3 regions of the Streptomyces sp. NPDC008150 genome follow, and region 3 is predicted to be linked to each of the others. Evidence: predicted binding sites of a transcription regulator. Region 3 holds the regulator's gene; each other region holds the start of a gene.

The links. Region 3 encodes HrcA, which represses chaperone genes, less so after heat shock. Its sites were predicted from a motif close to TTNGCACTCNGNNNNNCNGAGTGCNAA; they were not measured.
Region 1: a site for HrcA is predicted at 1,743-1,769, ahead of groL (chaperonin GroEL). Genes of this name have one in related genera too.
Region 2: a site for HrcA is predicted at 4,058-4,084, ahead of groES (co-chaperone GroES). Genes of this name have one in related genera too.

Annotation. Positions count from the first base shown of each region.
Region 1 covers NZ_JBIBHJ010000004.1:372,684-380,187, reverse strand. Annotated here, with positions in the region: gene thrC (threonine synthase) at 1-660, shown strand, start outside; gene ACFZA0_RS13415 (MoaD/ThiS family protein) at 657-932, shown strand; gene ACFZA0_RS13410 (cold-shock protein) at 1,371-1,574, shown strand; gene groL (chaperonin GroEL) at 1,926-3,548, shown strand; gene ACFZA0_RS13400 (NADH:flavin oxidoreductase) at 3,838-4,971, shown strand; gene ACFZA0_RS13395 (metallophosphoesterase) at 5,055-5,945, shown strand; gene ACFZA0_RS13390 (DUF397 domain-containing protein) at 5,953-6,156, opposite strand; gene ACFZA0_RS13385 (Scr1 family TA system antitoxin-like transcriptional regulator) at 6,128-6,979, opposite strand; gene ACFZA0_RS13380 (hypothetical protein) at 7,094-7,336, shown strand; gene ACFZA0_RS13375 (hypothetical protein) at 7,333-7,504, shown strand, end outside.
Region 2 covers NZ_JBIBHJ010000009.1:130,063-137,566, forward strand. Annotated here, with positions in the region: gene ACFZA0_RS22640 (sigma-70 family RNA polymerase sigma factor) at 1-872, shown strand, start outside; gene ACFZA0_RS22645 (methyltransferase domain-containing protein) at 920-2,119, opposite strand; gene ACFZA0_RS22650 (polysaccharide deacetylase family protein) at 2,210-3,145, shown strand; gene ACFZA0_RS22655 (polysaccharide deacetylase family protein) at 3,142-3,984, shown strand; gene groES (co-chaperone GroES) at 4,229-4,537, shown strand; gene groL (chaperonin GroEL) at 4,675-6,300, shown strand; gene ACFZA0_RS22670 (SDR family NAD(P)-dependent oxidoreductase) at 6,392-7,165, opposite strand; gene ACFZA0_RS22675 (MOSC domain-containing protein) at 7,230-7,504, opposite strand, start outside.
Region 3 covers NZ_JBIBHJ010000001.1:493,868-501,371, forward strand. Annotated here, with positions in the region: gene ACFZA0_RS02085 (DUF3097 family protein) at 1-636, opposite strand, end outside; gene ACFZA0_RS02090 (MBL fold metallo-hydrolase) at 672-1,397, opposite strand; gene hrcA (heat-inducible transcriptional repressor HrcA) at 1,535-2,551, shown strand; gene dnaJ (molecular chaperone DnaJ) at 2,552-3,688, shown strand; gene ACFZA0_RS02105 (nitronate monooxygenase) at 3,857-4,978, shown strand; gene ACFZA0_RS02110 (16S rRNA (uracil(1498)-N(3))-methyltransferase) at 4,975-5,724, shown strand; gene ACFZA0_RS02115 (hypothetical protein) at 5,890-6,441, shown strand; gene ACFZA0_RS02120 (S41 family peptidase) at 6,552-7,504, shown strand, end outside.

The DNA.
Region 1 (7,504 bases), on a different contig from region 3:
CTGATCGGCGACCCGGCCGGCGAGGGCTGGGGCTTCGTCAACGTCAACCTCCGCCCGTACTACGCGGAGGGCTCCAAGACCCTCGCGTACGAGATCTGCGAGCAGCTCGGCTGGCGGCTGCCGGACCAGCTCGTCGTCCCGATCGCCTCGGGCTCGCAGCTCACGAAGATCGACAAGGGGCTGCGGGAGCTGATCGAGCTCGGCCTCGTCGAGGACCGTCCGTACAAGATCTTCGGCGCCCAGGCCGAGGGCTGCTCGCCGGTGTCCGCCGCGTACAAGGCGGGCCACGACGTGGTGCGCCCGCAGAAGCCCGACACCATCGCCAAGTCGCTCGCCATCGGCAACCCCGCCGACGGCCCCTACGTCCTCGACATCGCCCGCCGCACCGGCGGCGCCGTGGAGGACGTGACCGACCCGCAGATCGTGGACGCCATCAAGCTGCTCGCCCGTACCGAGGGCATCTTCGCGGAGACCGCGGGCGGCGTGACCGTCGGCGTCACCCGCAAGCTCATCGAGAGCGGCGCGCTCGACCCCACCCTGACCACCGTCGTGCTGAACACCGGCGACGGCCTCAAGACGCTCGACGCGGTCGCCGGCACCGGCCTCACCGCGACGATCCGTCCCAACCTGGACTCCTTCCGAGAGGCTGGCCTCGCATGAGCGTGACCGTTCGCATCCCGACCATTCTGCGTACCTACACGGGCGGCAAGGCCGAGGTCCCGGCCGAGGGCGCCAGCCTCGGCGAGGTCATCGCGGACCTGGAGAAGAACCACGCCGGCATCGCCGCCCGCGTCCTGGACGACCAGGGCAAGCTGCGCCGCTTCGTCAACGTGTACGTGAACGACGACGACGTCCGCTTCGAGCAGGGCCTCGACACCGCGACGCCCGAGGGCGCCGGCGTCTCGATCATCCCGGCCGTCGCGGGCGGCTGACCGCCCCGGCAATTACCTTCGGTAGCGTCGATTACCGAGCGTTCAACGAATCGCCCTCTCCGGCCAGGAAACGGAGGGGGCGATTCTGCTTGGTTGAGCGCGGTACAGTTGGGGAACCAGTTGCGGCTTGCTCGGACAGGCGCCCTTGAATTCGCGCTCGCGGGGCGACGAGAAGTAGCCAAACTGTGTGGTTCTTTTGCGCCTTCTATTCCTTTTATAGGGCCCGACTTGCCCTGAATTTCGTCGACTTCTGGGTATATTCCCGACCGGTCGTGCCCAGAATTCTCGTCCGATTGACCTGTTGCAGACGGCAGTGGTGCGGATACATTCAGCCGCGGTCGACGCGTTCCGGCGCACGCCCCCAGCGTGGGGGGTGAGGTCTGACCCGGATTCGCGAAGTGCGGATCTGTGCAAGGGCCAGTAATAGGGGAGTTAGGCATGGCTCAGGGCACCGTCAAGTGGTTCAACGCGGAGAAGGGGTACGGCTTCATCGCGGTCGACGGTGGTGCGGATGTATTCGTCCACTACAGCGCGATTCAGATGGACGGCTACCGCACCCTGGAAGAAGGCCAGCGAGTCGAGTTCGAGATCTCGCAGGGTCAGAAGGGCCCGCAGGCCGACATGGTTCGCGTCAGCGCCTGAAACGCGCGGCCAATCGCAGGCGACGTTCTTCTTCTTTAATTCGAGGGGCCCGTATCCCATACGTGGGGGACGGGCCCTTCGGCGTGCGCGGCGCCCCCTCCGCCCCCCTCGCCCCGTCCGCGCGGCACCGCCGGACACCGGAGGGACTGCCTCCGCATCCCGGGGTCGCTTGCACTCTCGGGGGTCGAGTGCTAATCATTGGCGTTAGCACTCTGAGGGTGAGAGTGACAACGAGGACCGAGTCGGTGAGGCTGCGGCAGGTGGGGCAAGGAACCACATGCCGAGGCCGTCCGTCGCGGGCGCGGGCGCGGTCCGGAGCAATCCACCCCAGTCCTGGGAGGACCACTTCACATGGCCAAGATCATCGCGTTCGACGAGGAGGCACGGCGCGGCCTCGAGCGCGGCATGAACCAGCTCGCGGACGCCGTGAAGGTGACGCTCGGCCCCAAGGGCCGCAACGTCGTCCTCGAGAAGAAGTGGGGCGCCCCCACGATCACCAACGATGGTGTCTCCATCGCCAAGGAGATCGAACTCGAGGACCCGTACGAGAAGATCGGCGCCGAGCTGGTCAAGGAAGTCGCCAAGAAGACGGACGACGTCGCCGGTGACGGTACGACCACCGCGACCGTTCTGGCGCAGGCCCTGGTCAAGGAAGGCCTGCGGAACGTAGCCGCCGGCGCCAACCCCATGGCCCTCAAGCGCGGTATCGAGAAGGCCGTCGAGGCCGTCTCCGCCGCGCTGCTCGACCAGGCCAAGGAGGTCGAGACCAAGGAGCAGATCGCCTCCACCGCCTCCATCTCCGCCGCCGACACGCAGATCGGCGAGCTCATCGCCGAGGCGATGGACAAGGTCGGCAAGGAAGGCGTCATCACCGTCGAGGAGTCCCAGACCTTCGGTCTGGAGCTGGAACTCACCGAGGGCATGCGCTTCGACAAGGGCTACATCTCGGCGTACTTCGCGACCGACATGGAGCGCATGGAGTCCTCCCTGGAGGACCCCTACATCCTGATCGCGAACTCCAAGATCTCCTCGGTCAAGGACCTGCTCCCGCTGCTGGAGAAGGTCATGCAGTCGGGCAAGCCCCTGCTGATCATCGCCGAGGACGTCGAGGGCGAGGCCCTGTCGACCCTGGTCGTCAACAAGATTCGCGGCACCTTCAAGTCCGTCGCCGTCAAGGCCCCGGGCTTCGGTGACCGTCGCAAGGCCATGCTCGGCGACATCGCCATCCTCACGGGCGGCGAGGTCATCTCCGAGGAGGTCGGCCTCAAGCTGGAGAACGCGACCCTGGACCTCCTGGGCCGCGCTCGCAAGGTCGTCATCACCAAGGACGAGACCACCATCGTCGACGGTGCCGGCTCCGCCGACCAGGTCGCCGGCCGGGTCAACCAGATCCGTGCCGAGATCGAGAACAGCGACTCGGACTACGACCGCGAGAAGCTCCAGGAGCGCCTGGCGAAGCTGGCCGGCGGCGTGGCCGTCATCAAGGCCGGTGCCGCCACCGAGGTCGAGCTCAAGGAGCGCAAGCACCGCATCGAGGACGCCGTTCGCAACGCGAAGGCGGCCGTCGAGGAGGGCATCGTCGCCGGTGGCGGCGTGGCCCTGCTCCAGGCCTCCGCGGTCTTCGAGAAGCTGGAGCTGGAGGGTGACGAGGCGACCGGCGCTCAGGCGGTCAAGCTCGCCCTTGAGGCCCCGCTGAAGCAGATCGCCGTCAACGCCGGCCTCGAAGGCGGTGTCGTGGTGGAGAAGGTGCGCAACCTGACCCCGGGCCACGGCCTGAACGCCGCGACCGGCGAGTACGTCGACCTGGTCAAGGAAGGCATCATCGACCCGGCGAAGGTGACCCGCTCTGCGCTGCAGAACGCCGCCTCCATCGCCGCGCTCTTCCTGACCACCGAGGCCGTCATCGCCGACAAGCCGGAGAAGGCCGCCGCGGCCGCTCCGGGCGGCATGCCGGGCGGTGACATGGACTTCTGAGCCTGAACCCGGGCTCCGCGGAGCCCGGTTCGGTTCGGCGGTACATCCGCAGCACGTGCGGTTCCGAGGGCGGCACCCCTGGCGACAGGGGTGCCGCCCTCGGGCGTTTTCCGCGGCCGGCTGTGAGGTGTTTCTCGGAGGACGCCGGAATGAGGCGGCGACCGCACCGGTTGTCGCCCCTACGCGGTCCATGCGTGTGCACATACCGGGCGGTCCCACCGTGTCCCGTGCACCCGCGACCGCGGCGCACGCCCGTACCGGTCGACCGAGTTTTCCCAGGAGTCCCCACATGACCGTCTCCGCCCCCGCCGAGTCCGCCTCCAGGGCGGCCGGGATCCTGTCCCGTCCGCTGTCCCTGGGCGGCCTGACCGTCCGCAACCGCATCGCCATGGCGCCGATGACCCGTCAGTTCTCGCCGGGCGGCGTCCCGGGCGAGGACGTCGTCTCGTACTACTCCCGCCGTGCCGCGGCCGGGGTGGGCCTGATCGTCACCGAGGGCACGTACGTCGGTCACGATTCGGCGGGGGAGAGCGACAGCGTGCCGCGGTTCCACGGCGCGGACCAGCTCGCCGGCTGGGCGAAGGTCGCCGAGGGCGTGCACGCCGCGGGCGGGCGGATCGTCCCGCAGCTCTGGCACATCGGCACCGTGCGCCGGGCGGGCAGCCCGCCGTTCGCGGACGCCCCGTCCGTCGGCCCGTCGGGCCTGAGCGCGGACGGTGCGAAGACCGTCGGCGAGACGATGACGCAGCGCGACGTGGACGACGTGATCGGCGCGTTCGCCGAGGCCGCGGCGGCGGCCGAGCGGATCGGCTTCGACGGCGTCGAGGTGCACGGCGCCCACGGCTACCTGCTCGACCAGTTCCTGTGGGAGGGCACCAACCGCCGCACGGACGCGTACGGCGGCGACCCGGTGGCCCGCACGAAGTTCGCGGCGGAGATCGTCGCCGCGATCCGTGCCACCGTGTCCCCCGACTTCCCGATCCTGTTCCGCTTCTCGCAGTGGAAGCAGACGAAGTACGACGCCCGCCTCGCCCAGACCCCGCAGGAGCTGGAGGCGATCCTCGCCCCGATCGCCGCGGCCGGAGTCGACGCCTTCCACGCGTCCACCCGCCGGTACTGGCAGCCGGAGTTCGACGGCTCCGACCTCAACCTCGCCGGCTGGACGAAGAAGCTGACGGGCCGGCCCGTCATCACGGTCGGCTCGGTCGGCCTGGACGGCGACTTCCAGAAGGCGTTCCAGGGCGAGGGCGCCTCGACGCGGGGCATCGACGACCTCCTCGACCGCCTGGAGCGCGACGAGTTCGACATGGTCGCGGTGGGCCGGGCGCTGCTCCAGGACCCCGAGTGGGCGGCGAAGGTCCTCGCGGGCCGCTTCGACGAGCTGGCCCCCTACGACGCGGCCTCGCTGAAGTCGCTGAGCTGAGTGGGCAGTTGAGGGCCGGGAGCAGGGTCACCCGCTCCCGGCCCTCTGTCGTCCGCGCCCCAACTCCCGCTAGCGTGCCGGGAATGCGGATACTCCAGCTCTCGGACACGCACATCCAGCGAGCCCCGGGCCCGAACCGCCACGGCGTCGACCCGACGGCGTCCCTGCGCCTGATGCTCGACGCGCTGGAGCACCGGCGGGACGTGGACGCGGTGCTGGTCACGGGGGACGTGGCCGACGACGGTTCGGCGGAGGCGTACACGGTCGTCCGCGACCTGGTCGGCGCGTTCGCGCGCGAGCGGGACGTGCCGCTGCTGCTGACCACCGGCAACCACGACGAACGGCAGGCGTTCGCCAAGGTGCTGGGCAGCGGGCACCTCGCGGTGGACGGCACCGACCGCGCGGAGTCGGTCCTCGACTCGCCGGAGGGCGAACGCGCGGCGGTGAGCACGATCGACGGGTACCGCTTCGTCACCCTGGACTCGCTGGTGCCGGGCCATGTCCACGGCGTGCTGACCCCGCTCCAACTGGACTGGCTGCGCGCGGTGTTGGCCACCCCGTCGGTCAACGGCACGGTGCTGGCATTCCACCACCCGCCGGTGACGCTGGACGTGCCGTCGCAGAAGGCGTTCGGCCTGTGGAACCCGGCCGACCTGGCGGACGCGATCCGCGGCACGGACGTGCGGGTGGTCCTGACCGGCCACTTCCACCTCCAGCTCTTCGGCCTGCTGGAGGGAACCCCGGTGTGGGTGACCCCGGGCGTCGTCAACCGCATCGACCTGACGACGGTCCCGGGCGCGGAACGCGCGGTACGGGGCGCGTCGGCGACGCTGGTCGACCTGGGCGGCCCGTCGAGCCCGATGTTCCACACCTTCCACGCACCGGACCCGAGGGCGCACGAGGTGGTCTACGAACTGGACGTGGAGGCTTCCCGGCGGGTGGTGGAGCGGTTCGGGCCGGGGGGAGCGGGCTGACGTCCGCTCAGCTGCGCTTGACTCCGTCGACGAAGGCGGTCCAAGTGCTGTGCCGGAAGGCGAGGTTGGGGCCGTCGGGGACCTTGGAGTCCCGGACGGGGACGGTGCCGGGGTGGTGGTCGGCGACTTCGAGGCAGTCGCCACCCTGGCCACCGCTGTAGGTGGACTTGCGCCACGAGATCTCAGTCAGAGCCGAGTTGCGGGTCTCCATGCCGATAATTCTGCGCCAACGACTCGATCAAGGCCAGAGAGGCCGATGAAGGCAGAGCCTCACCAAGAAGCAGGTTGAACATGCGGGTTTGTTGGCGCACGGTTGCCGGGTCGTCCAGAAGGGCTCCCACGTGTGGGGTTTCGACGAAGGACAGCGGCGGCGCGTCGGTGAACTCCATCAGTTTCAGGGGCCCGTCCATCGCGGCATGGCCTCCCAGGCTGAACGGCAGCACGTGCAGGACGATCCGGCCACGCCGGGCGAGCTCCGCCACGTGTGACAGAGCCGCCGACATCACTGCCGGTCCGCCGACGGGGCGGCGCACCACCGCCTCGTCCAGAACGGCCCACAACAACGGCGTCGTTGGATCGTCGAGCAGCCGGGTCCTTTCCATGCGCGCCGCCACCAGGCTCGGGACGTCGATGGCCGGCGCGGCCGGCCGATAGGCGCGGAACACGGCCTCCGCGTATGCCTCGGTCTGGAGCAGCCCAGGGATCAGAAGGGTCGCGTACTGGCGAATCTCACTCGCTCGGGCCTCCGCCTCGGCTGCTTCCGCGAAGTGGTCCGGGTACTTCGACCTCCCCACCGCGTCGCAGTTCCGGGTGAAGAACGTCTCCGTGCCCAGGACTTCGTCCAGCATCCTGGCCAGCTCCGGCTGTATGCGCCGCGTCCCCGCCTCCAACTGCCCGATGAACGAACCGCTGACGAACAGCCGTACGCCCAACTCCTCCTGGCTCAGGCCCGCCTTTTCGCGTGCGTGCCGCAACTCCGCGCCGAGGAGGGCGCGCGGCGACGAGGACGGGTCGAGGTTCTTCGGTCCTGGCACGACAACTCCCCGTTACACAGGTGCTGTTGTTGGGTCTTCCTCCCTGGCCAGGTTAGAGGGGTTTTCGCCACGCTGTGTGAGGAACAGTGATACGCACAGTGGAAGGAGACGCGGATGAGGCAGACGGAGAGTGAGCGGGCGCCGGAGCGGGTGCCGGACGCGGAGGGCGCCGTGGCGCGGCTGCGGACGGCACTCGCGGAAGTGGGCATCGTGCTGCCGTCCCTCCGGGTCGATCCGGTGACGGCCGTGCGCGGCCCCGGCTACACCCTGGTCGACCTCGGCAGCTGCAACGTGGGCACGGCGGACCGGCTGGTGGCCGCGCTGGGCGCTCGTGCCGCGCGGGAGGAACGGGAGTGAACGAGGGCTTCGAAGCTTCCGAGTTGGGCCGCTACGCCGTGGACGCGCGGGACGGGCGGATCGGTGAGGTGATGGGCAGGGAGGGCGGCCGGGTGCAGTTGCGGCCGGTCGGCGGGGGCCGCGAGTGGGACTGCCCGCCCGGCGAGGCGGCACCTGCCCCGCCGGGGG
Region 2 (7,504 bases), on a different contig from region 3:
CGGCGCTCACCCTGCGGCTGCTCGGCGGCTTGACCACCGCCGAGACCGCCCGCGCCCTGCTCGCCCCCGAACCCACGGTCGCGCAGCGGGTGGTGCGCGCGAAGCGCACCCTGGCCACGAGGAACGTCGCCTTCGAGGTCCCCGTCGGCCCGGACCGCGCGGCCCGTCTCGGGTCCGTGCTCGACGTCATCTACCTGATCTTCAACGAGGGTTACGCCGCCACGGCCGGCGACGACTGGCTGCGTCCGGGGCTGTGCGAGGACGCGCTGCGGCTCGCGCGGCTGCTGTCGGGGCTGATGCCCAAGGAGCCCGAGGTGCACGGGCTCGCCTCGCTGCTGGAGTTCCAGGCGGCCCGCGCGCCGGCCCGCACCGGACCGTCCGGCGAGCCGGTGCTGCTGCGCGACCAGGACCGGCGCCGCTGGAACCGTCTGCTGCTCGCCCGGGGAGTCGACGCGCTCGGCCGCGCGGGCGCCCTCGCGGCGGGGCCGCCGGGACCGTACGTCCTCCAGGCGGCCATCGCCGCCTGTCACGCCCACGCGCACACCTACGAGGACACCGACTGGGCACGCATCGCCACCCTGTACGGGCTGCTGGCCGCGCGGGCGCCCTCGCCGGTGGTCGAGCTCAACCGCGCGGTCGCCGTCTCCATGGCCGAGGGACCCGGACCCGCGCTCGTCCTCGTGGACCGCCTCGCCGGTGAACCGGCCCTGCGCGGATACCACTTGCTGCCCAGCGTGCGCGGCGACCTGCTGGCCCGCCTGGGCCGCACCGCCGAGGCGCGCGCCGAGTTCGACCGGGCCGTGTCCCTCACCCGCAACCAGCGCGAACGCGACCTGCTCACCGCCCGGTTGGCCGCCCTGCCCGACAACTGATCCCCGCATCGGGCACGTTGGTCAACAGGGCTGCCGCGTACGTCCGTTCACGCCCCCGCGGGCGGCAGGGGGTGCCCGATCAGCATCGCCGGGGCACCCGCCACCCGGGTCAGGAACACCGTCGCCGCGTTGCGGCCCTGGGGCTTCACCTTACGGCGCAGCTCCTCCGGCTCCACCGCGGAGCCGCGCTTCTTCACGGTGAGCGTGCCGACCTCGCGCTCCCGCAGCAGCGCCTTCAACTTCTTCACACCAAAGGGGAGTTGGTCGGTGATCTCGTACCCGGACGCGTACGGCGTCGTGCGCGCCTCGTCGGCCGTGACGTACGCGATCGTCTCGTCGACCAGTCCGCCGCCCAGTTCCTCGGCCACCTCCGCGACGAGGTGCGCCCGGACGACGGCACCGTCCGGCTCGTAGAGGTAGCGGCCGACCGGGCGCACCGGCGGGTTCGGCAGACCGCGGCCGCGCAGGACCCGGGGGCCGGGGAGCAGCGTCGCGGTCACGGCGCCGGCGTCGCCGGTGCCGAACCACAGCACGGCCTCCTTGACGTCCCCCCCGTCCGAGATCCACTCGGCCGCCGCGTCCTCGGGCACCGCCTCGTGCGGTACGCCGGGCGCGATCTTCAGGGCGGCCAGGGGAGCGGAACGCGCCGCCCCGATCGCCCACGACAGCGGCGGGGAGTACGCCTCCGGGTCGAAGACGCGGCCGCGGCCGCCGCGCCGCGCGGGGTCGGCGAACACGGCGTCGTACCCGGCGGTGTCGACCTCGGTGACGTCCGCCTCGCGCACCTCGATCAGCGCGTCCAGGCCGAGGGCGGCGGCGTTGGCGCGGGCGACCGCGGCCGTCAGCGGGTCCCGGTCCACGGCGAGGACGCGGATGCCCGCGCGGGCCAGCGCGACGGCGTCGCCGCCGATGCCGCAGCACAGGTCGGCCACCGACGTCACGCCCAGGTCGCGCATCCGCCCGGCCCGGTACTCCGCGACGGCGGCGCGCGTGGACTGCTCGAAGCCGTTCGGGGTGAAGAACATCCGCTCCGCGTCGGGCGCCGCGAACTTCGCCGCCGCGCGCTGCCGCAGCCGGGCCTGCGCGAGCGCCGCCGAGACCAGCTCGGCGGGGTGGTCGCGGCGCAGCCGGGTGGCGACGGCGAGTTCCTTCGCCGGGTCGGTGCCGCGCACCTCGTCGAGCAGGGCGCGGCCCTCGGGGGTGAGCAGCGGGGCGAGGGCGCGCAGGGGGTCGGTCACGTCGTTCACCGGCTCATTGTGGGCCAGTCGGTGGACGCCGCGCCGGTCGTGGCGGTGTCGGCCGGGCGCGCGGCCGGGGGTTTGCGAGGATCCGGCACCATGCGAGTAGTAGGACAAAATGACAAAAAGGGGTCTTCTCGGAAGGCCCGTCTCCGGATCGTGCGGGCCGGCACCGCGGTGCTCGCCGCCGCGGCGGTCCTCGCCGGCTGCGCCCAGGCGGACCGGGACGGTGCCGTCCGCCCCGCCGCCGGACAGCAGCCGCTCCAGGCGCCCCCGGCCCGCGCCCTCGACTCCTACGCGACGAGACTGCGCGCCGCCCAGGCGGCCCGCGTCGCGGCGGCGAAGCGCTGGGGTCTGGACAAGGTGCCGCTGACCGCCCCGCCGCCGCCCGCGACCAAGCCCGTCATCACCGCCCGCGACGGGTTCGAGGTCGACGGCCAGGAGGACCTGCCGCCGGTCTTCACCACGATCCCCACCAAGGACCGCGTCGTCTTCCTCACCATCGACGACGGCGAGGAGAAGGACCCCGCGTTCCTGCGCATGATGAGCGAGCTGAAGATCCCGTACACGGTCTTCCTCAGCGACTACCTGATCAAGGACGACTACGCGTACTTCAAGCGCATGCAGGACCGCGGCATCACCCTCAACAACCACACCCTGCACCACCCGTACCTGCCCGCCCTGAGCTACGAGCAGCAGAAGCACGAGATCTGCGCGATGCAGGACGTGATCGAGAAGCAGTACGGCAAGCGGCCGAAGCTGTTCCGCCCGCCCTACGGCAACTACAACCGCGACACCCTGCGCGCCGCCGCGAGCTGCGGCGTGAAGTACGCCCCGATCTGGGACGAGGAGGTGTTCGTCGACCACTGGGAGTACCGCGAGTGGGACCGCGACCTGCACCCCGGCGACATCGTCCTCACGCACTTCCGCGGCACCAAGGACTGGAAGGGCACCATGCCGGACATGATCCGGCGGTTCCTCCAGCAGATCACGGACAAGGGGTACGCCGTGGCCCGTCTGGAGGACTACCTGTGAGACCGCGACGGCCGGTCGCCGCCCTGCTCGCGGCGGCCGTCCTCGCCCTGCTCACCGGCTGCGCCCAGTCCGTCGACCCCATCGAACGGCTGGGCAGGAAGGCGGCGCAGCGGGTGCACACCGGGAGCCCGCACCCGCACGGCGCCGTCACCGCCGCGCTGCCGCCGTACCGCCGCTGGGGCCTCGCCGCCCCGCTCGCGCGCGCCCCGAAGCCGTCCGGGCGCCCGCTCGCCGGCCCGGCGGCGTCCGGCCTCGCGCCGGTCGTCGACCATGTGCCCACCCGCGACCGCGTCGTCTTCCTGACCTACGACGACGCGGCCGAACGCGACCCCCGGTTCGTCGACATGGTCCGCGAACTGCGGCTGCCCGTCAGCGTGTTCCTCACCGACGACGTCGTCGGGCCGGGGTACGCGCACTTCGCGCACCTGATGGCCGTCGGCGCGAGCGTGCAGAACCACACCCTCGACCACACCGCGCTGCGCGGGCTGCCGTACGCCGGACAGCGCGCCGAGATCTGCCGCCAGCAGGACAAGATCCGCGCCCGCTTCGGCGTCCGCCCCCGGCTGCTGCGCCCGCCCTACGGCGTCTACGACACCGTCACCCGGCGGGCTGCGGCCGGCTGCGGTGTCTCCGCACTCGTGCTGGGGCGGGCGGCGGCGACCGCGGACGGCGGGCTGCGCTTCACCGCCGGGGAGCACCGGCTGCTGCCCGGCGACATCGTCTCCGTCGGCTCCGACGAACAGGCCGGCGGCACGTCCCTGCGCGAGCGCACGACCGCGCTGCTGCGCCGCGCCGGACGCGAGGGGCTCACGGTGGCGCGGCTGGAGGACTACCTCTAGGCGGCGGGGGCGGGAATCCGGGGCGCCGGGAGCCCCCGCCGGACCGTGCCCCGGCACGCCGCGACGCCGTCGATTGGCACTCCGCTTGACCGAGTGCTAATCGCGGTCATAGTCTCGCCTCTGGCACTCCCCGCAGGAGAGTGCCAATAGCGACGGGCAGGTCCGGCACCCGCGACGACGGATCGACCTGGTCGCCACCTCAGACAGTTAACCCCGTGAGATCTCCGAAGGGGGAGGTCGGATCGTGACGACCGCCAGCTCCAAGGTTGCCATCAAGCCGCTTGAGGACCGCATCGTGGTCCAGCCGCTCGACGCCGAGCAGACCACGGCCTCCGGCCTGGTCATTCCGGACACTGCCAAGGAGAAGCCCCAGGAGGGCGTCGTCCTGGCCGTGGGCCCGGGCCGCTTCGAGAACGGCGAGCGTCTTCCGCTCGACGTCAAGACCGGCGACATCGTGCTGTACAGCAAGTACGGCGGCACCGAGGTGAAGTACAACGGCGAGGAGTACCTCGTCCTCTCGGCCCGCGACGTGCTCGCGATCATCGAGAAGTAGTTCACCCGCTTCCACGCGAAGCACCTTTTGCACCGAACGGCGCCCCTGGCCCCCCGCGACCCACTGAGCCGGGCGTCGGGGGCGCCGTTCGTTTCAACCCTTTGCACCTCTAGATTCCCGAGAGGGCCAACGCTCCCATGGCGAAGATCCTGAAGTTCGACGAGGACGCCCGTCGCGCCCTCGAGCGCGGCGTCAACAAGCTTGCCGACACGGTCAAGGTGACGATCGGCCCCAAGGGCCGCAACGTCGTCATCGACAAGAAGTTCGGCGCTCCCACCATCACCAACGACGGTGTGACCATCGCCCGCGAGGTCGAGATCGAGGACCCGTACGAGAACCTCGGCGCGCAGCTCGTGAAGGAGGTGGCCACCAAGACCAACGACATCGCTGGTGACGGCACCACCACCGCCACGGTGCTCGCCCAGGCGCTCGTGCGCGAGGGCCTGCGCAACGTCGCCGCCGGTGCTTCCCCGGCCGCCCTGAAGAAGGGCATCGACGCCGCGGTCAAGGCCGTCTCCGACGAGCTGCTCGCCACCGCGCGCCCGATCGACGACAAGGCCGACATCGCCGCCGTCGCCGCTCTGTCCGCCCAGGACAAGCAGGTCGGTGACCTCATCGCCGAGGCGATGGACAAGGTCGGCAAGGACGGTGTCATCACCGTCGAGGAGTCCAACACCTTCGGCCTGGAGCTCGACTTCACCGAGGGCATGGCCTTCGACAAGGGCTACCTGTCCCCGTACATGGTGTCCGACCAGGAGCGTATGGAGGCCGTCCTCGACGACCCGTACATCCTGATCCACCAGGGCAAGATCTCCTCGATCCAGGACCTGCTGCCGCTGCTGGAGAAGGTCATCCAGGCCAACGCCTCCAAGCCGCTGCTGATCATCGCCGAGGACGTCGACGGCGAGGCCCTGTCGACCCTGGTCGTCAACAAGATCCGCGGCACCTTCAACGCGGTCGCGGTCAAGGCCCCCGGCTTCGGTGACCGCCGCAAGGCCATGCTCGGCGACATCGCCACCCTCACCGGTGGCCAGGTCATCGCCGAGGAGGTCGGCCTCAAGCTCGACCAGGTCGGTCTCGACGTGCTGGGCACCGCCCGCCGCGTCACCGTCTCCAAGGACGACACCACGATCGTCGACGGCGGTGGCGACAGCTCCGAGGTCGCCGGCCGCGTCAACCAGATCAAGGCCGAGATCGAGAACACGGACTCCGACTGGGACCGCGAGAAGCTCCAGGAGCGCCTCGCGAAGCTGGCCGGCGGCGTGTGCGTGATCAAGGTCGGCGCCGCCACCGAGGTGGAGCTGAAGGAGAAGAAGCACCGTCTGGAGGACGCCATCTCCGCGACCCGCGCCGCGGTCGAGGAGGGCATCGTCTCCGGTGGTGGCTCCGCGCTCGTCCACGCCGTGAAGGTCCTGGAGGGCAACCTCGGCAAGACCGGCGACGAGGCCACGGGTGTCGCGGTCGTCCGCCGCGCCGCCGTCGAGCCGCTGCGCTGGATCGCCGAGAACGCCGGCCTGGAGGGTTACGTCATCACCTCCAAGGTCGCCGAGCTCGACAAGGGCCAGGGCTTCAACGCCGCCACCGGCGAGTACGGCGACCTGGTCAAGGCCGGCGTCATCGACCCGGTCAAGGTCACCCGCTCCGCCCTGGAGAACGCCGCCTCCATCGCCTCCCTGCTCCTCACGACCGAGACCCTGGTCGTCGAGAAGCCGGAGGAGGAGGAGCCGGCGGCCGCCGGTCACAGCCACGGCCACTCGCACTGACGCACCGCCGTCAGCGGCACTTCACGCCGAGGCCCGGCACCCCGCACGGGGTGCCGGGCCTCGGCGTTGCCACGGGGATGCGGCAACTTCCTTACTGCGGGCCGTACTTGCGTCCCGTGCGCGAGGTGATCCCGCCGAGCAGCGCGCGGGGCGTCACCTTCACCAGACCCATCAGCGCCTTGTAGCGCGGGTCCGGGATCGACAGCGTGCGGCCCCGGGCCAGGTCCTGAAGCGCCGCCGCGACCAGCTTGTCCGCGTCGAGCCACATCCACCCCGGGATGTTGTCCGTGCCCATGCCCGCCCGCTCGTGGAACTCCGTCCGCACGAAGCCCGGGGCCAGCGCCATCAGCCGCACCCCGCTGCCCGCGAGGTCCCGGGCCGCCCCCTGCGTGAACTGGACCACCCAGGCCTTGGACGCCCCGTAGGTGCCGCGCGGCACGAACGCCGCCACCGACGCCACGTTCACCACACCGCCCCGGCCCCGCTCGCGCATCGCCTCCGCGGCGGCCGACGTCAGCCGCAGCACCGCCTCGCAGTGCACCTTCAGCATCGTCAGCTCGTCGGCCATGGGGACGTCGAGGTAACGGCCCTTGTTGCCGAAGCCCGCGTTGTTGACCAGCAGATCCACGGGGTTCTTGCGGTCGCCGAGCCGCTTGGCGACCGCCTCGATGCCGTCGTCGCGGGACAGGTCCGCGGTCAGCACCTCGGCCTCGATGCCGTGCCGGTCGTGCAGCTCGGTCGCCTGCTCGTGCAGCCGTTCGGTGTCGCGCGCCACCAGGACGAGGTCGTGCCCGTCCGCCGCCAGGCGCCGCGCGAACGCGGCACCGATTCCCGCAGTCGATCCCGTGATCAGAGCCGTTGTCATGGCCCCAGAGTAGATACCTCCGGGGGCCGCGCCGACCGCGCGCGCCCCGAGGCCGCGCGCCCCGTCAGGACCCGTACCGCTCCTGGTACTTGAGGGCGGTGGCCCGCGCCTCCGGGTGCAGGGCCGCGCCCGCGGCGAGCAGGAGCGGCAGCAGGTGCCGCTCGGTGGTGACCGCCCGGAACTGCAGGGCGACGCTCACCTCGTGGCCGGGCCGGTGCACCACCTCGACACTGTCGCCGGCCCGTATCTCCCCGGGCTCGATCACCCGCAGGTAGGCGCCCGGTGCCGCCCGCCCGGTGAACCGCTTCACCCAGCCGCGCTCGCCCAGGTGGCCCTGGA
Region 3 (7,504 bases):
GACCCGGGGCCACGCGGCGATGCCCACCGACGCGGGCTTCACCGCCTCCCACACGTCGATGTAGGGGTGGCCCACCACGAGCGCGTGCTCGCCGGTCACCTCCTGGGCGATGCGCCACTCCTTGGTGCCGGGGACCAGGTGGTCCACCAGGACGCCGAGGCGGGCGTCCGGGCCGGGCCCGAACTCCCGTACCACGGACGGCAGATCGTCGATGCCCTCCAGGTACTCGACGACCACGCCCTCGATGCGCAGGTCGTCGCCCCAGACCCGTTCGACCAGTTCGGCGTCGTGGCGCCCCTCGACGTAGATGCGTCCCGCCCGCGCCACCCGGGCCCGCGCGTCCGCCACCGCGACCGAGCCGGAGGCCGTGCGGGTCGGCCGGACCGGTGCGCCCGACGCGGGGCGGACCAGCGTCACCACCCGGCCCTCCAGGAGGAAGCCGCGCGGTTCCATCGGGAAGACGCGGTGCTTGCCGAAGCGGTCCTCCAGGGTGACCGTGCCCGCCTCGCAGCCGATCACCGCGCCGCAGAAGCCGGTGCCGGGCTCCTCGACCACCAGGCCGGGGTCGGCCGGGACCTCGGGGACGGGCCGGGACTTCTTCCACGGCGGGGTCAGGTCCGGTGAGTACTGGCGCATTCGAACGACGATAGGAAGACGGCGCCGGACGGTCCCTACGACACGCCGAAACGCGTTGCCAGGACGTCGCGTTGGGCCCGCGCGAAGGCCGCGTCGACCACCGCTCCGTGACCGGGCACGTACAGCGCGTCGGGGCCGCCGAGCGCGAGCAGCCGGTCCAGTGCCGCGGGCCACCGCCCCGGAACGGCGTCCGGGCCGGCCTGCGGCTCGCCCGACTCCTCGACCAGGTCACCGCAGAACACCACCGCCGGGTCGCCCTCCACCCGCACCGCCAGGTCGTGCCCGGTGTGGCCGGGGCCGGCGTTCACCAGCAGGGCCCGGACGCCGCCGCCCAGGTCGAGGGCCAGCTCGCCGGTGACGGGGCGGGCCGGGGCGACCGGTGCCGCGGCGGCCTCGGCGGCGGCCGCCGGGGCGAGGCCGTTGGCGACCGCGTCCGCGCGCAGCGCCGCCGCGTCCGCCGGGCCGGACACGCCGTCGCCGTCCGCGGCCGCGAAGACCTCCGCGCCGGGGAACGCGGCCGCTCCGAAGACGTGGTCGAAGTGCGGGTGGGTCAGCGCGAGATGGGTCACACGGCGGCCCGTGAGGGCGTGTGCGGCGTCCCGCAGCCGGGCCCCCTCGGCGAGGCTCGACCCCGCGTCCACCAGCAGGATCCCGTCCGCGCCGACCACCAGCCCGGCGGTGCAGTCCCACACCGGGAGCCGGCACCGCCCGGCCCGTCCGCCCAGCCGCTGCCATCCCCGCTCTTCCCAAGTCACCGGCACAACCGTGACGCTACCGGTGGCGGCCCGCCCTTGCCCCCGGCGTACCCCACGGCCGTACACTGGCCCGAGCAGGTTGGCACTCAAGGGCCCCGAGTGCCAGGCAGGCGCCGCGGGGACGGAAACTGGAGGTGTGCGCGATGCTCAGTGAACGCAGGCTCCAGGTGCTGCGCGCCATCGTCCAGGACTACGTGGGCACCGAGGAGCCCGTCGGCTCCAAGGCCCTCACCGAGCGGCACAGCCTCGGGGTGTCCCCGGCGACCGTGCGCAACGACATGGCCGCGCTGGAGGACGAGGGGTACATCGCCCAGCCGCACACCAGCGCCGGGCGCATCCCCACCGACAAGGGGTACCGCCTCTTCGTCGACAAGCTCGCCGGCGTCAAGCCGATGACCGGGCCCGAGCGGCGCGCGATCCAGAACTTCCTCGACGGCGCCGTCGACCTCGACGACGTCGTCGCCCGCACGGTGCGGCTGCTCGCGCAGCTCACGCGCCAGGTCGCCGTCGTGCAGTACCCCTCGCTGACGCGTTCGACCGTGCGGCACGTCGAGCTGCTGTCGCTGGCGCCGGCCCGCGTGATGCTGGTGCTGATCACCGACACCGGCCGCGTCGAGCAGCGCATGGTCGACTGCCCGTCGCCGTTCGGCGAGACGGCCCTCGCGGACCTGCGCGCCCGGCTCAACAGCAGGGTCGCCGGGCGCCGGTTCGCGGACGTGCCGCCGCTGGTGCAGGATCTGCCGGAGGCCTTCGACGCCGAGGACCGCGGTACGGTCGCCACGGTGCTCTCCACCCTGCTGGAGACGCTGGTCGAGGAGACCGAGGAGCGGCTGATGATCGGCGGCACCGCCAATCTCACCCGCTTCGGACATGACTTTCCCCTCACGATCCGTCCCGTCCTGGAGGCGCTGGAGGAGCAGGTCGTCCTCCTCAAGCTCCTCGGCGAGGCGAAGGATCCGGGCGTGACGGTACGCATCGGTCACGAGATCGCCCACGAGGGACTCAACTCCACGTCCGTCGTGTCGGTGGGCTACGGTTCGGGCGTTGAGGCAGTAGCCAAACTCGGCGTGGTCGGACCGACCCGCATGGATTACCCGGGAACGATGGGAGCGGTACGCGCAGTGGCACGGTACGTCGGACAGATCCTGGCGGAGTCGTAAGTGGCCACGGACTACTACGCCGTGCTCGGCGTGAGCCGCGACGCGTCGCAGGACGAGATCAAGAAGGCCTTCCGCCGGCTCGCGCGCGAGCTGCACCCGGACGTCAACCCGGACCCGAAGACCCAGGAGCGGTTCAAGGAGATCAACGCCGCCTACGAGGTGCTGTCGGACCCGCAGAAGAAGCAGGTCTACGACCTCGGCGGCGACCCGCTCTCGCAGAGCGGCGGCGGGGGCGCGGGCGGCTTCGGCGCCGGCTCCTTCGGGAACTTCTCGGACATCATGGACGCCTTCTTCGGCACGGCGTCGCAGCGCGGGCCCCGCTCGCGCACGCGGCGCGGCCAGGACGCCATGATCCGGCTGGACATCGAGCTGGACGAGGCGACCTTCGGCACCACGAAGGACATCCAGGTCGACACGGCCGTCGTCTGCAACACCTGCAACGGTGAGGGCGCGGCGCCGGGCACCTCGGCCCAGACGTGCGACATGTGCCGCGGCCGCGGCGAGGTGTCGCAGGTGACCCGGTCCTTCCTCGGCCAGGTCATGACGTCCCGGCCGTGCCCGCAGTGCCAGGGCTTCGGCACCGTGGTCCCCACGCCGTGCCCGGAGTGCGCCGGTGACGGCCGCATCCGCGCCCGCCGCACGCTGACGGTGAAGATCCCGGCCGGCGTCGACAACGGCACCCGGATCCAGCTCGCGGGCGAGGGCGAGGTCGGCCCCGGCGGCGGCCCCGCCGGCGACCTGTACGTCGAGATCCACGAGCTGCCGCACTCCACCTTCCAGCGGCGCGGCGACGACCTGCACTGCACGGTCACCATCCCGATGACCGCGGGCGCGCTGGGCACCAAGGTGCCGCTGGAGACGCTCGACGGCATGGAGGAGATCGACATCCGGCCGGGCACGCAGTCCGGCCAGTCGGTCCCGCTGCACGGCCGCGGTGTCACGCACCTGCGCGGCGGCGGCCGCGGCGACCTCATCGTGCACGTCGAGGTGATGACGCCGAACAAGCTCGACCCCGAGCAGGAGCGGCTGCTGCGCGAACTGGCCAAGCTGCGCGGCGAGGAGCGGCCCACCGGCCAGTTCCAGCCCGGCCAGCAGGGCCTGTTCTCCCGGCTGAAGGACGCGTTCAACGGGCGCTGAGCCCGCCGGGCGCCGCCGGGGCCGCGAGGCTCTCCGGCGGCGTCCCCGCCCGGGCCGCCGGCTCCGGCGGAGCACCGGCCGACGGCGTCCGGCGGGCCTGCCCGGGGCCCGGAACCGGACCGGAAGGCCGGATTCGGACTTGTTCGGCGGACGTGGCACGATGCCGTCATGTCCTCCGAGCTGACCGATCTCTTCCGTTATCCGATCGTGCAGGCACCCATGGCGGGCGGCGTCTCCGTGCCGCAGCTTGCCGCCGCCGTGTCCGAGGCGGGCGGGCTCGGATTCCTCGCCGCCGGGTACAAGACGGCCGACGGCATGTACCAGGAGATCAAGCAGCTACGGGGCCTGACCGGTCTCCCCTTCGGCGTGAACATCTTCATGCCGCAGCCCGAACAGCCCGGCGCGACCGCCGGATCCGGCGCGGGCACGGGCCTCGGCGTCGCCCCGCCGTCCGCCGCGGTCCGCGTCTACGCCGACCAGCTCGCGGGCGAGGCCACCTGGTACGACACCGAGCTGGGCGACCCGGACGGCGGACGCGACGACGGCTACGACGCCAAGCTCGCCGTCCTCCTCGACAACCCGGTGCCGGCCGCCTCCTTCCACTTCGGCTGCCCCACCCCCGAGGCGCTGGAGGCACTGCACCGCGCCGGGACCCTCACGCTGGTCACCGTGACCACGCCCGAGGAGGCCCTCGCCGTGCAGCGGGCGGGCGCCGACGCCGTGATCGTGCAGGGCTTCGAGGCCGGCGGTCACCAGGGCACCCACCGCGACCTCCCCGAGAACGAGGGCACCGGCATCGGTCTGCTCGCCCTCCTCGCGCAGGTCCGCGAGACGGTCAACCTGCCGATCGTCGCCGCGGGCGGCATCATGCGGGGCAGCCAGATCGCCGCCGTCCTCGCGGAGGGCGCCACCGCCGCCCAGCTCGGCACCGCGTTCGTCGCCACCCCCGAGTCGGGCGCCAACGTCGTGCACAAGCAGGCGCTGACCAACCCGCTGTTCGTGCGAACCGAACTGACCCGCGCGTTCTCGGGGCGGCCGGCCCGCGGCCTGGTCAACCGCTTCATGAGCGAGCACGGCCCGTACGCGCCCGCCGCCTACCCCGAGATCCACCACCTGACCTCCCCGCTGCGCAAGGCCGCCGCCAAGGCGGGCGACGCGCAGGGCATGGCGCTGTGGGCGGGCCAGGGCCACCGCCTGGCCCGTGAGCTGCCGGCCGGCCGGCTCGTCGAGGTCCTCGCCGCCGAACTCGAAGCGGCCCGCACGACGTTGTCGGCGGGCGGCCCGCGATGACCGCACCCGTCTTCGTCGTCGACGAACTCGGCTCCACCGCCGGTGAGTTCGTCCTCGAAGGGCCGGAGGGCCGGCACGCCGTGTCGGTACGGCGGCTGCACGCGGGGGAGGACGTCGTCCTCACCGACGGCCGGGGCCGCTGGGCCGAGGGCGTCGTCACCGCGGCCGAGGGCAAGGACCGGCTCGTGCTCGACCTGCGCGCCGCGCCCGCCGAGGAACCGGCCCCCGCGCCCCGCATCACCGTCGTCCAGGCGCTGCCCAAGGGCGACCGGGGCGAACTGGCCGTGGAGACCATGACCGAGACCGGTGTGGACGCCATCGTGCCCTGGGCGGCGGCCCGTTGCGTCACCCAGTGGCGGGGCGAGCGCGGCCGGAAGTCGCTCGCCAAGTGGCGCGCCACCGCCCGCGAGGCGGGCAAGCAGTCCCGCCGGGTCCGCTTCCCGGAGGTCGCGGAGGCGGCAACGAGCAAGCAGGTGGCGGCACTTCTGGCGGACTGCGACTTCGCGGCCGTCCTGCACGAGGACCGCGCCTACGGCAGCACACCGCTCGCGACCGTCGAACTCCCCGCCTCCGGCGACATCGTGCTGGTCGTGGGTCCCGAAGGGGGCGTTTCCCCCGAGGAGTTGACCCTGTTCGAGCAGGCGGGCGCCCGCACCTGCCGGCTGGGCCGCAGCGTCCTGCGCACGTCCACCGCCGGCACGGCGGCGACGGCGCTGCTGCTGGGGCGCACGGGACGCTGGGCCTGAGGGGGCGCACGGCGTCCCGCGTGCCGGGGGTGTCGCGGGTGCCGAACTCGCCTGCGGTGCGCGGCTGTTGAGGGTCCGACCCCGGCCCGTGCGCCGCGCACTCCGGCGCCCTTGTGGCCGTTTGCGCCCTATCCAGCGGGCCGAGTCGGTGGCAGGCTGCCTCTCATGGGGGTGCTGAGGCGTTTTCGGTGCCGGCCGCGCGGCCCGCGGGCCGCAGCCGCCGCGATCCTCGTGGTGCTGGTCGTGGGGGCGGGCGCGGCCTGCGACCCGATCGGACTCGGTTCCGCCGCCGTGGCCTACACGACCGACCAGACGGCCACGAAGAAGCTGGAACAGGACAACGTGAAGGTGCAGTGGCTCAACTGCACGGCCGCGTACGAGGACGACTCCTCGGCGACACCCGCCCCGTCCGCCTCGGAGGACACCGTCGCCAGCGTCGACTGCCAGGGCAGGACCGACGACGGCCGGGACATCACCGTCACCGGCAAGGTCACCCGCACGGTCGAGGGCGCGTGCGTGCGCGGCGATCTCACCGCGAAGGTGGGCGGCAAGCAGATCTTCCACGTGAGCGGCCTCGGCGACTGCGACGCCACGCCCACCCCCGTCGTCACCTACCGCCCCACCGCCGGGCAGCCGCAGCCGGACGTCACCGTGACCGTCACGAGGACCATCTGGTGCCAGGGCGACCCGACCTGCTGGCCGATCCAGGGCAAGTAGCGCCGCCCGCACCGGCGTTGACGAAACGCCCGTGCCCCGGGTCCGTGTCCCGTGCACCGGGGTGATCCAAACCCCTGTCCAGCGGGGCGCCCGCTGCATAGGGTGCACGAGTGACACAGTCCGCAGCCTCCGCGTATCTCCGGTATCCGCATCTGCACGGCGACCTGGTCGCCTTCACCGCCGAGGACGACGTGTGGCTCGCGCCACTCGACGGCGGCCGGGCCTGGCGGGCCGGCGCCGACAACGTCCCGGTGAACCACCCCCGCATATCGCCCGACGGCACCACCGTCGCGTGGACCTCGACCCGTGACGGCGCCCCCGAGGTGCACGTCGCCCCCGTGGAGGGCGGCCCCTCGCGGCGCCTGACGCACTGGGGGAGCTGGAAGACCCAGGTGCGCGGCTGGACCCCGGACGGCCAGGTCCTCGCCGTCACCACCCAGGGCAGGGCCAGCCTGCGCCGGAGCTGGGCGCGGGCCGTCCCGCTCGACGGCGGCCCCGCCCCCGAGCTGCCCTACGGCCCCGTCGGCGACGTCGCGTTCGGCCCGGCCACCGTGCTCCAGTCCGTCACCATGGGCCGCGAGGCCGCCTGGTGGAAGCGCTACCGGGGCGGCACCGCGGGCAAGCTGTGGATCGACCGCGCGGGCGAGGGCGGCGCGGGCGAGGGCGAGTTCGTCCGGCTGCACGCCGACCTCGACGGCAACATCGAGTACCCGGTGTGGACCGGTGACCCGGAAGCCGTGCGCGAGGACCGGCGCGAGACGTGGGGCAGGATCGCGTTCCTCTCCGACCACGAGGGCACCGGAGCCGTCTACTCCTCCCTCGCCGACGGCTCCGACCTGCGCCGCCACACCCCGCTCGACGGGTTCTACGCCCGGCACCTGGCCGGTGACGGCACCCGCCTCGTCTACGCCGGCGCCGGCGAACTGTGGATCCTCGACGACCTCGACGGCACCGGGCCGCGCCGGCTCGACGTCCGGCTCGGCGGCCCCCGCACCGACCTCCGGCCGCGCCCCGTCAACGCCGCGCGCTGGTTCGGCTCGGCGTCCCCCGACCACACCGGGCG